2 regions of the Streptomyces sp. CA-249302 genome follow, and region 1 is predicted to be linked to the other one. Evidence: riboswitches for the same ligand, from Rfam matches in the RefSeq annotation. Region 1 holds a riboswitch; the other holds the start of a gene.
The links. A riboswitch is a leader RNA that binds a small molecule or an ion and turns the genes downstream of it on or off. The one in region 1 is predicted to bind ZMP and ZTP.
Positions count from the first base shown of each region.

Region 2: it holds a riboswitch for ZMP and ZTP, as region 1 does, so the genes downstream of both, ACQEWB_RS29665 (glycine hydroxymethyltransferase) here and ACQEWB_RS47015 (bifunctional 5,10-methylenetetrahydrofolate dehydrogenase/5,10-methenyltetrahydrofolate cyclohydrolase) in region 1, are expected to answer to the same signal.

Region 1 is NZ_JBNJMG010000001.1:10,388,700-10,392,089, forward strand. Features, by position in the region: gene ACQEWB_RS47010 (CU044_5270 family protein) at 1-548, shown strand, start outside; gene ACQEWB_RS47015 (bifunctional 5,10-methylenetetrahydrofolate dehydrogenase/5,10-methenyltetrahydrofolate cyclohydrolase) at 549-1,397, opposite strand; ZMP/ZTP riboswitch at 1,422-1,505, opposite strand; gene ACQEWB_RS47020 (hypothetical protein) at 1,511-2,365, opposite strand; gene ACQEWB_RS47025 (MarR family winged helix-turn-helix transcriptional regulator) at 2,427-2,930, shown strand; gene ACQEWB_RS47030 (nuclear transport factor 2 family protein) at 2,979-3,344, opposite strand.
Region 2 is NZ_JBNJMG010000001.1:6,566,476-6,569,865, forward strand. Features, by position in the region: gene ACQEWB_RS29645 (glutathionylspermidine synthase family protein) at 1-25, shown strand, start outside; gene ACQEWB_RS29650 (class I SAM-dependent methyltransferase) at 110-367, shown strand; gene ACQEWB_RS29655 (hypothetical protein) at 468-623, shown strand; gene rocD (ornithine--oxo-acid transaminase) at 642-1,847, opposite strand; ZMP/ZTP riboswitch at 1,950-2,039, shown strand; gene ACQEWB_RS29665 (glycine hydroxymethyltransferase) at 2,083-3,390, shown strand, end outside.

The DNA of each region.
Region 1 (3,390 bases):
GCTGGAGGGCCGACGACAGCCACACCGAACTCGTGGTCGCGACCGACCCCCGGCACCCTGGCCGGCCCGTCCTCAGGGACGAGGGCGACGATCCCCATCTGGTCGAGGACGGCCACGTCATCAGTCGGCAGACGTATCCGCCGAGTTGGAGCGACGCCCCGCCGGAGTCCCCGCCGCCGCACGACGTCACCCGGCTGCGCGCCTACCTTCTGGAGGCCGCGTCCCTCCACGGCGAGCCGGACACCGGTGAACTCCTGGACGCCGTAGCGGTGTTGCTCGACCACTGGACCCTCGGCGCCCGCGAGTCCGCGACGCTCGCCCGGCTGCTGGCCGGCGCCGAGGGGCTGCGGCCGGTCGGGCAGGTGACCGACCGGCTCGGCAGGCGCGGGCAGGCGTACGTGTACGAGGGGTCGGGCCCCCGCCGGATGCTGATCATGGACCCGGCGACGGGCGCCGTCCTGGGCCTGGAGACCACCTTCACCAGGGCCGACCCCGAGTACGGGGTGAAGGCCGGCGACGTCATGGACTACAGCGCCTGGATGCGCTGATCACACGCCGAGCTGCCGGGCGGCGGCGTCGACGGTCTGCTCCAGCAGCGTGGCGATCGTCATCGGACCGACACCGCCCGGCACCGGCGTGATCAGGCCGGCCCGCTCCACGGCCGAGTCGAAGTCGACGTCACCCACGTTGCCCTCGTTGTAGCCGGCGTCGATCACTACGGCGCCGGGCTTGATGTCCTCGCCGCGGATCAGCCGGGGCCGCCCGACCGCGGCGACCACGATGTCCGCCTCCCGCACCACCGACGACAGGTCCCGGGTGCGCGAGTGGCAGTAGGTCACCGTGGCGTCGCGGCCCAGCAGCAGCATTCCGACCGGCTTGCCGAGGATGGCGCTGCGGCCCACGACCACCGCGCGCTTCCCGGCCGGGTCGACGTCGTACTCGTCGAGGAGGCGCATGATGCCGCCGGGCGTGCAGGACACGAAGCCCGGCAGGCCGAAGCTCATCGTCGCGAACGAGGCGAAGGTGACGCCGTCGACGTCCTTCTCGGGTGCGATCGCCTCGAACGCGGCCCGCTCGTCGATGTGCTCGCCCACCGGGTGCTGGAGCAGGATGCCGTGCACGGCGGGGTCGTTCGACAACTCGCGGAGAGCGGCGACGAGTTCATCGGTGGTCGTGGTCGCGGGCAGCTCCACACGGCGGGACTCGATGCCGGCCTTGCGGCAGCGGTTCTGCTTCATACGGACGTAGGTGACGGAGGCGGGGTCCGCGCCGACCAGTACCGTCGCGAGGCAGGGCGCGGTGCCGGTGCGTTCGGTGAGACCGGCCGCCTTCTTCGCGGTGGCCTCGACGATGCGCCGGGCGAGCGCGGTGCCGTCGATGAGCCGGGCCTGGGACATGATCCACTCCTGGGCTGGTGTTGACCGGATCGCCCAGGCGCACGGCATCGACTCTGCGGAGCCGCTCCCCGGTGGTACTCCACCTCAGCGCCAGTCACGGCCCAGCCACGAGCCTAACCGACGCTCTCCGTCTCCTTCGGCGGGCCCATCGGGTCGGCTCCGGCGAGGAAGTTCGTCGCCTGTGCCGCGAGGCGCCCGGCGCCGATGGCCCCGGCCCAGCGGGCGACCTCGGTCGCGAGGGCCCTGGCCCCGGGCTCGTCGCCGGTGTCGCGCGCCAGCATCGCCAGGAGGAGCTGCTGGGACAGCGTGCCGGGGACGTTGCCCGCGCCGGCGCCCAGCGCGGTGGCCCGGCGCCAGCGTTCCAGGGCACGGTCATGGGCGCCGGTGTCGTGGTCGTGGCCGCCGAGGTGGCGCAGCGCCTCCCGGGCCAGGAGGGGATCGGGGCCCGACTCCCCGGCCTCCAGCGCGGCCGTGTAGTGGGCGGGCGCGGCGTCGACCTCGCCGAACTGGTTGTCGATGATCAGGCCCAGGTACATCGAGGCCCAGCCGCCACGCACCTCGTCCGGGGCGCGGTCACGGAGGGCGTACGCCTCCTGCCGTATCGCGTGGAGGGCTGCGGGATCCTTGCCGTCGGGGCCGAAGCGCACGGAGCCGTCGACGCGGAGCAGCCGGTAGTAGGCGTGCCGCAGGCGTGCGAAGCCGAGGTCCCAGTCGTCCTCCGGCAGCAGCTCGGCCGCGGCCCCGATGCGGGCCGGGGCGAGATCCGTACCCGCGAACCAGTCGCTCTCCAGGGCGACTTCGGTCGCGGCCAGCGCGAGCCGGGCACGGTCGGCCGGCTCGGCGACGGCGGTCGACTCCAGCAGGCCCAGGGCGCGGGGCCAGCGGGCCGCGAGGGACAACTCCCTTGCGGCGGCGATCAGTTCGTCGAGATCCACGGATGTGCGCAAAGCGCTCGTCGTGTTCGTCATGACGGGAGAAGGTAGTTATGCGGAAAACCATCCACAAGAAAACCACTGCGGGAGACAGGCGATGGAGGACTCGGCCGACCGGCACGTCGAGGAGTGGTCGAAGGAACTGGCCTGGATGGACCCGGTGAAGGAGGCGATCTTCGTCCGCCTTGCGTTCCTGGCCCGGCACGCGTCCCAGGCCCGGCGGGAGGCCCTGGACTCCGACGGACTCCGGCGCTGGCAGTACAAGGTGCTGCTCACGCTGCGACGGCTCGGCCCGCCCTACACCGCGAGCCCGTCGCAGCTCGCTGACCGGCTGGGGCTGACCCGGGGCGCGCTGTCCGCGCGGCTGGGGCCGCTGGAGGAGGCGGGGCTGATCAGCCGTACGCACGAGACGGGCGACCGGCGGCGGGTGCGGGTCCGGCTCACCGGCGCGGGAAGTGCCGCCTTCGAACAGCATGCGGTGACGGAGGAAGCCGGCGAGGTCGCGCTGCTCTCAGCACTGAGCGAAGCAGAGCAACGGACGCTAGCCGACCTGCTGCGGAAGCTGGTCGTGGCGGCCGAGGCCGGCCGAGGCGAGCCGTGAAGGTCCAGGTCAGCCGGGTGGTGACCTGGACCCTCGGGGTTCTCCCTGCTACTCGTCCCATGCCTGGATCAGGATTTCCTCGGCGATCTTCCCGTCCCGCAGCGTGATCATCGACTCGGCCAGGACACGCGTCCCGTCCGCGTACCGGCACGACTGGCTGTAGGCGGCGTGGTCGCCCTGGATGATGCACTGGTCGACCTTGTGCGTCATGTCACGGCTGTATATGTCCTCGAACAGCGCGCCGATCTCGGCACGGCCGTGCAGGACCCTGGGTTGGCTCGGCTGGGTGTTGCGGTCCACGATGCGCACTTGCGCGTCGTCCGCGTAGAGCGACAGAAGATCTGCCGCCGTGTGTCCTTCGACGCCCTTGCGCAGGGTATCGGCGTTGAAGGCGGTGCTTGCCGCGGTGCCCATGGTGACCTCCTTCGAGGGCCGCGACCCGACGAGGGGCGGGCCGCGA
Region 2 (3,390 bases), 3.8 Mb from region 1:
CTTCCTGCCCCATGTGATCCGCTGACGGCCTGAGCAGCCTGAGCAGCCTGAACGAAGGGCTGTTGTTCGACAGAATGTTCGCCCTATGTGACGCGATGAGCACCGACCGGTGGACGACGGGTACATCTTCGACCAGTCGTGGAAGGACGAGCACGCTCGACTACGCGCTTTGGAGGACGTCTACGACGGCCAGTCCCGGCACCGGCTCGCCGAACTCGGTGTCGCGGAGGGATGGCAGTGCCTGGAGGTGGGCTGCGGAGCCGGCAGCATCGCCCGCTGGCTGGCTCAGCGGGTCGGTACCGGCGGCCGGGTGCTGGCGATCGCCTCGACCCACGGTTCGCCCTCGACCACGGCATGCCCAACCTGACCGTACGGCGGCACGACCTCCTTGCGGACTCCCTCCCCGACGGCGCCTTCGACCTCGACGGACCCACACCCCGGTCCTGGCCGGCGGCGCCGCCGAGTTCATGGGTCTCACCCTGCGCAGGTTGCGCCCACGCCTGTTGGAGACCGGCCAGGTCAGCGCCCGGGACGTCGACGAGGTCATGGCGCTGACGGAGCGGCAAGGAACCTTCTGCCTCCCCAACTTCATGGTCACCGCATGGGGTCGAAAGCCACTGTGACCTCACCCCCGGCGCGGCCTACACCCCCAGAACCGCCCGCAGTTGACCGAGCCCCCAGTCCAGGTCCTCCTTTCCGATCACCAGCGGCGGCGCGATCCGTACCGTCGACCCATGCGTGTCCTTGACCAGTACTCCGCGATCCATCAGCTTCTCGGACACCTCCCGCCCCGTCCCGTACCGCGGGGCGATGTCGACGCCCGCCCACAACCCCCGTCCGCGCACCGCCGTCACCCGCCCCGTGCCGGCCAACGCCCCCAACTCCCGGTGCAGATGCTCGCCCAGCTCCGCGGACCGCGCCTGGAACTCGCCCGTCCGCAGCATGGCGATCACCTCCAGCGCCACCGCACAGGCCAGCGGATTGCCGCCGAACGTCGACCCGTGTTCTCCGGGCCGGAACACCCCGAGCACCTCGGCGCTCGACACCACCGCCGACACCGGCACGATCCCGCCGCCCAGCGCCTTCCCGAGCACATACACATCCGGCACCACACCCTCGTGCTCGCACGCGAAGGTCTTTCCCGTCCGCCCCAGCCCCGACTGGATCTCGTCGGCGACGAACAGCACGTTCCGCTCCCGCGTCAGCTCCCGCACCGCCGGCAGATAACCGGCCGGCGGCACCAGCACCCTCGCCTCGCCCTGGATCGGCTCCAGCAGCACGGCCACGGTGTTCTCCGTGACCGCCGACCGCATCGCCGTCATGTCCCCGTACGGCACGATCTCGAAGCCCGGCGTGTAGGGCCCGAAGTCCGCCCGCGCCTCCGCGTCGGTGGAGAAGCTGATCAGCGTCGTCGTACGGCCGTGGAAATTGTTGCCCGCGACCACGATCTTCGCCATCTCCGAGGGCACGCCCTTGACCGTGTACCCCCACTTCCGGGCCGTCTTCACCGCGGTCTCCACCGCCTCGGCGCCCGTGTTCACCGGCAGTACCATCTCCATGCCGCACAGCTCGGCGAGCCGCTCGCAGAACACCGCGTACCGGTCGTGGTGGAACGCCCGCGACGTCAGCGTCACCCGCTCCAGCTGCGCCTTCGCCGCCTCCACCAGCCGCCGGTTGCGATGGCCGAAGTTGAGCGCCGAGTAACCGGCCAGCAGGTCCAGATACCGCCTCCCCTCCACATCCGTCATCCAGGCCCCGTCGGCGGAGGCGACGACCACGGGCAGCGGGTGGTAGTTGTGCGCGCTGTGCGCTTCGGCGGCGGCGATGAGTGTCTCCGTAGTGGTCACGGGATCTCCAGGTGGTGCCGAGTGCTGAGGATGGCCCCCTTCCTATCGTCGCTCGCATGGTGGACGCGGGACCTCGGCTCTTCGACGCGCCCGGTAGGCTGACCGGCGGGCCGTGACTGGCGCGCTGGGATGGGACGGACCATCGGGGAGCGGCCTGTGTGTGAGCGAGTGCCGTGCGCCTGGGCCAACCGTGAACCGTGAACGCTTCAAGCCACGCCGTCCGGAGGCCGAAGACATGTCAGAGCAGCAGCCCCTCTCCACCGAGTCCACCGCCTTCCGCGCCGCCCTCGACGTGATCCGCGCCGTCGAGCCCCGGGTCGCCGACGCCATCGGCCAGGAGGTCCACGACCAGCGCGAGATGCTCAAGCTGATCGCCTCCGAGAACTACGCCTCCCCGGCCACCCTCCTCGCGATGGGCAACTGGTTCAGCGACAAGTACGCCGAGGGCACCATCGGCCGCCGCTTCTACGCCGGCTGCCGCAACGTCGACACCGTCGAGTCCCTCGCCGCCGAGCACGCCAAGGAGCTCTTCGGCGCCCGCCACGCCTACGTCCAGCCGCACTCCGGCATCGACGCCAACCTCGTCGCCTTCTGGTCGGTCCTCGCCGACCGCGTCGAGGCCCCCTTCCTGGAGAAGACCGGCGTCCGCCAGGTCAACGACCTCTCCGAGGCCGACTGGGCCGAGCTGCGCCAGGCCTTCGGCAACCAGCGCATGCTCGGCATGTCCCTGGACGCCGGCGGCCACCTCACCCACGGCTTCCGCCCGAACATCTCCGGCAAGATGTTCGACCAGCGCTCCTACGGCACCGACCCGGCCACCGGCCTCATCGACTACGAAGCCCTGCGCACCTCCGCCCGCGACTTCAAGCCGCTGATCATCGTCGCCGGTTACTCCGCCTACCCCCGCCTGGTGAACTTCCGCATCATGCGCGAGATCGCCGACGAGGTCGGGGCGACCCTCATGGTCGACATGGCGCACTTCGCCGGCCTGGTCGCGGGCAAGGTGCTGACCGGCGACTTCGACCCGGTCCCGCACGCCCAGATCGTCACCACCACCACCCACAAGTCGCTGCGTGGCCCGCGCGGCGGCATGGTCCTGTGCGACGACTCGCTCAAGGACCAGGTCGACCGCGGATGCCCGATGGTTCTCGGCGGCCCGCTCCCGCACGTCATGGCCGCCAAGGCCGTTGCCCTTGCCGAGGCGCGTCAGCCCTCCTTCCAGGACTACGCCCAGCGCATCGTCGACAACTCCCGGGCGCTCGCGGAAGGCCTGATGCGCCGCGGCGCGACCCTGGTCACCGGCGGCACCGACAACCACCTCAACCTGATCGACGTCGCCACCTCCTACGGCCTCACCGGCCGCCAGGCCGAGGCCGCGCTCCTCGACTCCGGCATCGTCACCAACCGCAACGCCATCCCCGCCGACCCGAACGGCGCCTGGTACACCTCGGGTATCCGCATCGGCACCCCCGCTCTGACCACGCGTGGTCTGGGCACCGCCGAGATGGACGAGGTCGCCGGCCTCATCGACCGCGTCCTGACC